DNA from 2 places in the Oceanobacillus picturae genome. Region 2 is predicted to be linked to the other one. Evidence: a T-box and tRNA genes for the amino acid it is inferred to sense, from the RefSeq annotation. Region 2 holds a T-box; the other holds one or more tRNA genes.

Region 1 (4,212 bases), 420 kb from region 2:
CAATAAGGACTATAGTGCAGTGTCAAATGGGCAATGGATAACAAAAGGGACTTCAATCCGAGTAGCGATGGTTGATGGAACAAAAATTCTAGTTGAAAAACAATAATGTTACTATTAAAATCTTTTATGGACCATTCGGTTTGTAAAAGATTTTTTATTTGCCTATTGGTTGCATTTTAACAAGAGGAGTAGGGAACTAAATAAAAGGGAAGCGATAAACGGTTTGTAAATTTAATGTTAAATTTGTACGCAAATCCTTTACAAAGTATTTATATTTATTAATAATAGTCTAAGTGTGCGACAAATTTCTACATGAATGAAGGGTGGTAAAAGGGATTGGAATTAGATCTGCAAACACTGTTATTTGAATTTATCGGGGGATTAGGGATCTTTCTTCTTGGTATAAAATACATGGGAGAGGGACTTCAAAAATCGGCAGGAGATCGGTTAAGAAACATTCTTGATAAATTTACAAGCAATCCTTTTATGGGAGTTTTAGCTGGAATTATTGTAACTATCCTGATTCAAAGTAGTTCAGGTACAACCGTTTTGACGGTTGGTCTAGTAAATGCAGGTTTTATGACATTCAGACAAGCAATTGGTGTAATAATGGGTGCGAACATCGGGACAACCGTAACCGCGTTTATTATTGGGATTGACATTGGAGAATATGCACTGCCAATTATTGCGGTGGGCTGTTTCTTACTGTTTTTCTTTAAGAACACACTGGTTAATGCCATTGGACAGACTATATTTGGTTTTGGTGCCTTATTCTTTGGCTTAGAACTAATGAGCAGTGGTATGTCACCATTAAGAGAACTGGAATCCTTTCAGCAGTTGACTTTAAATATGAGTGATAGTCCAATACTAGGAGTGGTGATTGGAACAGTATTTACCCTAATTGTGCAAAGTTCAAGTGCCACTATTGGGATTCTGCAAGGTCTATTTTCAGAAGGTGCAATTGAGCTTAAAGCAGCTATACCTGTTCTTTTTGGGGACAACCTTGGTACAACGATAACCGCAGTTCTTGCGTCTATTGGTGCATCGGTAGCAGCAAAGCGTGCTGCATACACGCACGTTATTTTTAATCTGGTTGGTGCAACTATATTTATTGTTTTTCTCGGAGTATTCACCCAGGTAATTACTTATCTACAAGGACAATTTGACTTGAATGCGGAAATGACAATAGCATTTGCCCATGGTACTTTTAACGTAACAAATACGATTATCCAATTTCCATTTATCGGTGCATTAGCATGGCTTGTAACAAAAATCATTCCTGGAGAGGATACGATAGTTGAATATAAACCAAAGCATTTAGATCCTATTTTTATTCAGCAATCTTCCACCCTGGCATTGGACCAAGCCAAAGCCGAAGTTATTCGGATGGGGGAATATGCATCTCAAGGATTGGAAGAGACAAATCTCTATTTAAACAATCATTCCCAAAAACATTCAGATATGGCTATGCAGGTAGAGGGTGCTCTAAATAATCTCGACCGCAAGATTACCGAGTATTTAGTAAGTATTTCTGCAGGCTCTCTAACAGAGCTAGAGAGTAACAAGCATACTGCACTCATGGACTCTGTACGAGATATTGAACGGATTGGTGACCATTTTGAAAACATTATCGAGCTTATTGACTATAAGATTTCCAATAAAGTAAATCTTACTGATAAAGCGAATGAAGATCTTAACGAAATGTTTGAGCTGACAATTGCTACAGTGAAACAGGCTATTCGTTCTCTTGAAAAAACAGATCGTGAAGAAGCTCTGGCAGTTGTACAAAAAGAAGATGAAATTGATAAGATGGAGCGGAAGTTTAGGAAAAAACATATCATTCGAATGAACGAAGGGTTATGCAGTGGTTCTGCAGGGATCGTTTTCGTAGATATTATCAGCAATCTTGAACGAATAGGTGATCATGCCGTTAATATTGCGGAAGAAGTGTTAGGAGAAGAGTAAGGATGAGAAGAAGGGTCTGTTGAGGCTCTTCTTTTCTATTTTAGATGGCATCATTAATTGTTTAATGTTCAAAATAAAATAAAAATAATTTTATTATTGAAATCAAGTTAAGAAAGTGATATATTATATATTGTCGTTTCCGAGGACAAACTACATAGATTGTAAAAAAGAAAAAAATCTTTTAAAAAAATGATTGACAGTTTTTGTCGAACGTGGTAAATTATATCTTGTCGCCGAAACAATGTGTAACAAAAAAAGACAAGGTGATCGGGTTACAATGTATCCTACCAGTTATTACTAACAAGATAAACATGGCGGTGTAGCTCAGCTGGCGAGAGCGTACGGTTCATACCCGTGAGGTCGGGGGTTCGATCCCCTCCGCCGCCACCAATATCATAATTTTATGGCGGTCGTGGCGAAGTGGTTAACGCACCGGATTGTGGCTCCGGCATTCGTGGGTTCAATCCCCACCGGTCGCCCCATAAATATAAAAGCAAAGGACCCTTAGCTCAGTTGGTTAGAGCTATCGGCTCATAACCGATCGGTCGCAGGTTCGAGTCCTGCAGGGTCCACCATAAAAACTCGGAGGTATACCCAAGTCTGGCTGAAGGGATCGGTCTTGAAAACCGACAGGCGGGTCAAACCGCGCGGGGGTTCGAATCCCTCTACCTCCTCCATACATACTCAAACAAAAAGGAAACAATTTATAGTCAATTCCTTAATGGCTCGGTAGCTCAGTCGGTAGAGCAAGCCGTAACTTCATCGAAAAACTGCTATGTGCAGGCTTGCGAGGAGTGCGACTTCATCGAAATAGCATGCAACACGACGAGCACAGAACTACGAAGCAACGCATCGAAACTTCTTAAACTGAAGGAAACAAAATAATAATATACTATAACAATGGCTCGGTAGCTCAGTCGGTAGAGCAAGGGACTGAAAATCCCTGTGTCGGCGGTTCGATTCCGTCCCGAGCCACCATTTTAAATGATATACAGGCGAAGGCCTGTTTTTTTGTGTTTTCAAAAGTTATCTACATAGAAGCTATGTAAATTTTGAGTAGAACTAGGGGGTTTGTTTTTTGAAGGCTATATTTGATACTCATGCATATTAGTTGCAACTGTATGCGTGCTTTGATACTCTTTCCATAAAGGGTGGATACATTCCTTTTAATAAACATATTTATTAGAGGAGGAACATTAATTATGGCAAAATTTGAATTACCAGAACTACCATACGCATACGACGCGTTAGAACCAACTATCGACAAAGAGACAATGAACATTCACCACACGAAGCATCATAACACTTATGTTACGAAGCTTAACGGAGCATTAGAAGGGCATGCAGATCTTCAAAATAAATCATTAGAAGACCTTTTAAGCAATTTAGATGCTGTACCAGAAAGCGCACGCACTGCCGTTCGCAATAATGGTGGCGGACATGCAAACCATACTTTATTCTGGAACGTATTATCTCCAAATGGTGGCGGCGAGCCATCAGGTGAGCTTGCAGATAAACTAAACAGTAAGTTTGGCAGCTTTGATAAATTCAAGGAAGAATTTGAAAATGCTGCAACAACTCGCTTTGGATCCGGCTGGGCATGGCTAGTTCTTAACAATGGAGAGCTTGAAGTAACAAGCACGCCAAATCAGGATACACCTCTAATGGATGGAAAAACTCCACTATTAGGTCTTGATGTTTGGGAGCATGCTTATTACTTGAAATATCAAAACAAACGCCCTGACTATGTATCTGCATTCTGGAATGTAGTTAACTGGGATCAAGTAAACAAAAACTACAACGAAGCAAAATAAAAATAGTCTTTAATTCAAAGAGCGCAAGGCTTAAAGCCCTGTGCTCTTTTTATATGGATTAGTAAAAAGCATACTGCATATCTCCATTACTTCTGTTCAAACTAAGAAAGGATTCATGAAGGAGTATGATTCATGCGGAAGGCTATACAATTTTACCAAGAGAAATTAGATATAAATAAAGATCTACTTTTTTTGCTTGTTATTGGCGGACTGTATTCTCTGGGAATATTCTTGTCCAATACTTTTGTTAACATATATTTGTGGAAGCAGTCGGGTGATTATATTACGATTGCCATCTACAACCTGGCCATATACCTATTTCAACCCGCTACATTTATTTTAGCGGGGAAATTAGCTAAAAAAGTGGATAGGGTGATCGTCCTCCGGCTTGGAGTAATCTTTCTGTCCATATTTTTTCTAAGTGTTCTTCTTA
Region 2 (4,212 bases):
CTGCTGGACGCTGAAGGTCATTACGTTCTTCTAAAACCCCTTCATGGGATGAACCTGAGTCGAACCAAACATCCATGATATCTGTCTCTTTGGTAAACACATCGCTCGGACTATTTTCAGACGTAAACCCTTCTGGCAAAAGATCTTTTGCATCCCATTCGAACCAAATATTTGATCCATGTTCTTTAAAGAGATCCGAAACATGCTGAATTGTTTCATCCGTTATAATTGGAGTGTTATCCTCTGCGTAAAATACTGGGATAGGTACTCCCCAAGTACGTTGACGAGAAATGCACCAATCTTCACGATCACGGACCATATTGTAAAGGCGTGTCTCTCCCCAATTTGGATACCAGTTCACTTCTTTAATCTCATCCAGAATGTTCTGGCGGAAATCTTTAATAGACGCAAACCATTGAGCTGTAGCACGGAAAATAGTCGGTTTTTTTGTTCTCCAATCATGTGGATAAGAGTGTGTTATAAAGCTAAGTTTTAATAATGCTCCGACTTCCTCTAACTTTTCTGTGATGACTTTATTTGCTTCATCATAGAAAAGACCTTCAAAACCTGGTGCTTCATTGGTAAATACACCTTTCTCATCTACTGGACATAATGCATCAATGCCATAGCTACGAGAAACATAAAAGTCGTCTTCCCCGTGCCCTGGAGCGGTATGAACACAACCTGTACCTGCATCTGTTGTGACATGATCGCCTAGCATTACAAGCGAATCTCTATCATAGAAAGGATGTTTGGCAACAATACGATCTGCTTCTTGTCCTTTAAAAGTTTTTATAATTTCGTAGTTTCCCCACTCTAGTGTCTCTGCTACTGATTCCACTAGGGCTTGAGCAAGAACAAATTTTTCATTATTTGCCGCTACAACGACATATTCTAATTCAGGATGTACACTAATCCCTAAGTTTGCCGGCATGGTCCATGGTGTAGTGGTCCAAATAATAATTTTCTCTCCACCATCAAGCAGGTCTTTACCATCCTTCACTTCAAATCCTACGTAAATAGAAGCAGACCGCTTGTCATGATACTCAATTTCCGCTTCAGCAAGTGCTGACTCAGAAGAAGGAGACCAATAGACGGGCTTAAGGCCTTTATAAATATATCCTTTTTTGGCCATTTCACCGAAAACTTTAATTTGGGCAGCTTCATAATCCTTTGTTAAGGTAATATAAGGGTTATCCCAATCTCCTCTAACACCTAGCTGTTTGAATTGTGTACGTTGGCTATCAACTTGACCTAAAGCATAGTCAGCACATAGCTGTCTGAATTCTGCAATGCTAAGTTCTTTTCGTTTTACCTTCTTTTTCTTTGTTAGAGCTGTTTCAATTGGCAGGCCGTGTGTATCCCAACCTGGTACATAAGGGGCATAGTAACCTGTCATGGATTTATAACGCGTGATAAAATCCTTTAAAATTTTATTAAGCGCATGCCCAATATGGATATCTCCATTTGCATACGGAGGTCCATCATGCAACACAAACAAAGGTTTTCCTTTAGAGCGTTGAAGGCTTTTTTGATAGATATCCTTCTCTTCCCATTCCTCTTGGCGTTTTGGTTCTTTATTTGGTAAATTTCCACGCATCGGAAATTCTGTCTTTGGCATTAATAACGTATCCTTGTAATCCATAAATGCTCCTCCTGTTTTCAATGAAATAAAAAAAGCCCTCAAATCCCAAAAGGGACGAGAAGACTCGCGGTACCACCCTTATAAACTTAAAACCATAGCGATTTTAAATTCACTCGATATCCGTAACGAGGATAAACCGTTCATTACTACTCTTTGTTCGCAATGAATACTCGGGAGTGATGTTCTAGAAGTTTCTGTACTGGGCTCACACCATATTCCAGTTCGCTATAATCAGAGGATCCTTCTATACTGTCTCCGTCAACGTATAACCTATATCATTGTCCTACAATTCACTTTGTTTATGTCTATGAATTATATGTAAAAATTGTGCCGCCGTCAAGATTTAAGATTCATTTTCCGCTAATTCAAGTTCTTCTCCAATTTCAGCGTCAAAAAGCTGTTCCCAATCATCTGTCCCGATCATATCTAATTGGGCTTCAACTAGCATTTTCAAGCGTGTACGGAAAACTTTTGCCTGTTTTTTAAGCTCTTCTACGTCCATTGAGATACGTCTCGATTTACTTAATGCTTCGTTAATAATACGATCTGCATTTTTCTCTGCTTCTTTAATGATTAGCTTCGATTCTTTCGTCGCATTTCCTTTAAGTTCTTCTGCAGTTTCTTGCGCAATTAGAATAGACTTATTAAGTGTTTCTTCAATGTTCGTAAAATGTCCGAGTCTTTCTGTCAGTTGCTCCACTTTTTCAGCAAGGTCCTTTTTATCTCTGATCACAATCTCATAATCTTTTATGACCTGATCAAGAAACTCATTGACCTCGTCTTCATCATATCCTTTAAACTTTCTTGTAAATTCCTTATTATGAATATCTAGTGGCGTTAATGGCACATTGGCCACCTCCTTTAAAGTAATAGCATTCCATCTGTAATAATAATGAATAATAACAATTTCTCAATAATACCTGTCCATCTTTAATTCGACAAAAATCGTTGTATTCCTGCATAGGTATGATTTTATTTTAGCACAGCGATGGTTATTTTCAACTTATCTTTTTTTGTAGTTCCATTAACGGCAGCAAGTTTACTTCTTCCCTTCCCTCTTAAGGACAATAAGTCACCTTCTTGAAGGCCGTACTTACCGTCTTCCACTACCTTATAATTCACTTTCACTTGCTGTTTGGTTATGTAAGCCGCCGCATCCTTTCTGGATAGATGGTAAATCTCTTTTAGTACCGTATCCAAACGTAAAGAAGAAACTGTTTTATCGGAAAAGTCCCACTGCTGTTCAGTTGCCAATCCTTCAGATAAAGGCTTTTCTTCAAGTGTTACTTTGGCTTTTTTAATCATATTCAAATTCGCTTTTACAAATGGGGCTATTTCATCCCCCAATACAATTTGCAAAATGCCATTTTTTACAGTAATATCACCGAATTTCTGTCTCTTAATTCCTAGCGACAAAAACGCTCCCATTACGTCTCGATGTTCTATGGTAACAAATTTACTTTGATATGTTGCTTGGCATAAGGTCAGCTGAAAATCTTCTATGCTTATTTCATCATAATAGGGAGCAAGAACAGCACGCTTCCTTTCAGCCTCAGCAGTACCACCTTCAAAAGAAAGCTTTATATCCGAAGACTCTCCACCAATAAGCATTTTTACAATCTGCTGTTCTCTAGGGTCAAGAAAATCGGTAAGCCTCGGTTGAAAGTTTCTCTCAACCTGCTCTTTCCAAGAAAGTACCTTATCAATAAAAGGTTGTTCGTCTTTTCTGAAATGCTGATATATGTCCATATGTACCATCCTAGAATAATATCTTGTAAAATTCCCATAATCCCATTCTCGCTAAATGGATGACAAATATCCCTACGATTGGAGATAAATCAATCATACCGATAGGTGGGATGAATTTCCGGAACTGTTCTAAATATGGCTCACAAATCTTAGTCAAAAAGCTACCAATACTCGATTCTCTTGCACCAGGAAACCAAGACATAAAAATATAAACAATTAGCGCTAAACTATAAACATAAAGCGCTGTATCTAATAACTGAAATAATTGAAACATCTATCTACCATCCCTTTTCAAAATCATTTTCTGAAAGTGCCTCTGAAATTGTTCCAGAAACATTTACATTATCCGGTGTACAGAGAAAAGTCTCTGCCCCAAGCTTTTGTATATCTCCATTTAGAGCATATACAGTACCACTTAAAAAATCAACAATTCGTTTTGCCTGCTGATGGTCCACTCGTTGCAGATTAATAACGACGGCGCGTCGGTTCATAATATTGTCTGCAATCTCTTGTGCTTCATTATAGGTCCTAGGCTCACACAGCACTACCTTTGAGGATGCTTGCTGCATACTAGTTAAGCTAACAACATTCTGTTTCTTTCCCTGCTGTGTCTCTTTTTGTTCGGGTTCTGCTTGTTCATCATTTGGAACTTCCACATATTCATACTCATATTCTTCATCCATGGTAAAATAATTTTTTAATTTGTTTTTTATACTCATCTTTTTCACCCCACTAATTTGGTTCCGATTCGGATATGGGTAGCTCCTTCTTCAATTGCCACCTCATAGTCGTTGCTCATTCCCATTGACAAATACGCA

The links. The T-box of region 2 lies ahead of ileS (isoleucine--tRNA ligase). A T-box ahead of a tRNA ligase gene usually reads a tRNA of that ligase, here a tRNA-Ile.
Region 1: it encodes a tRNA-Ile, which carries the amino acid that the T-box ahead of ileS (isoleucine--tRNA ligase) is inferred to sense. The anticodon was not compared.

What each region holds. Positions count from the first base shown of each region.
Region 1 covers NZ_CCAX010000001.1:316,541-320,752, forward strand. Annotated here, with positions in the region: gene BN988_RS01575 (NfeD family protein) at 1-106, shown strand, start outside; gene BN988_RS01580 (Na/Pi cotransporter family protein) at 337-1,965, shown strand; tRNA gene BN988_RS01585 (tRNA-Met) at 2,279-2,355, shown strand; tRNA gene BN988_RS01590 (tRNA-His) at 2,372-2,447, shown strand; tRNA gene BN988_RS01595 (tRNA-Ile) at 2,464-2,540, shown strand; tRNA gene BN988_RS01600 (tRNA-Ser) at 2,550-2,642, shown strand; tRNA gene BN988_RS01605 (tRNA-Phe) at 2,868-2,943, shown strand; gene BN988_RS01610 (superoxide dismutase) at 3,168-3,779, shown strand; gene BN988_RS01615 (MFS transporter) at 3,912-4,212, shown strand, end outside.
Region 2 covers NZ_CCAX010000001.1:731,618-735,829, forward strand. Annotated here, with positions in the region: gene ileS (isoleucine--tRNA ligase) at 1-1,645, opposite strand, end outside; T-box leader at 1,693-1,916, opposite strand; gene BN988_RS03730 (DivIVA domain-containing protein) at 1,989-2,492, opposite strand; gene BN988_RS03735 (YlmH family RNA-binding protein) at 2,618-3,394, opposite strand; gene BN988_RS03740 (YggT family protein) at 3,405-3,668, opposite strand; gene BN988_RS03745 (cell division protein SepF) at 3,673-4,113, opposite strand; gene BN988_RS03750 (YggS family pyridoxal phosphate-dependent enzyme) at 4,119-4,212, opposite strand, start outside.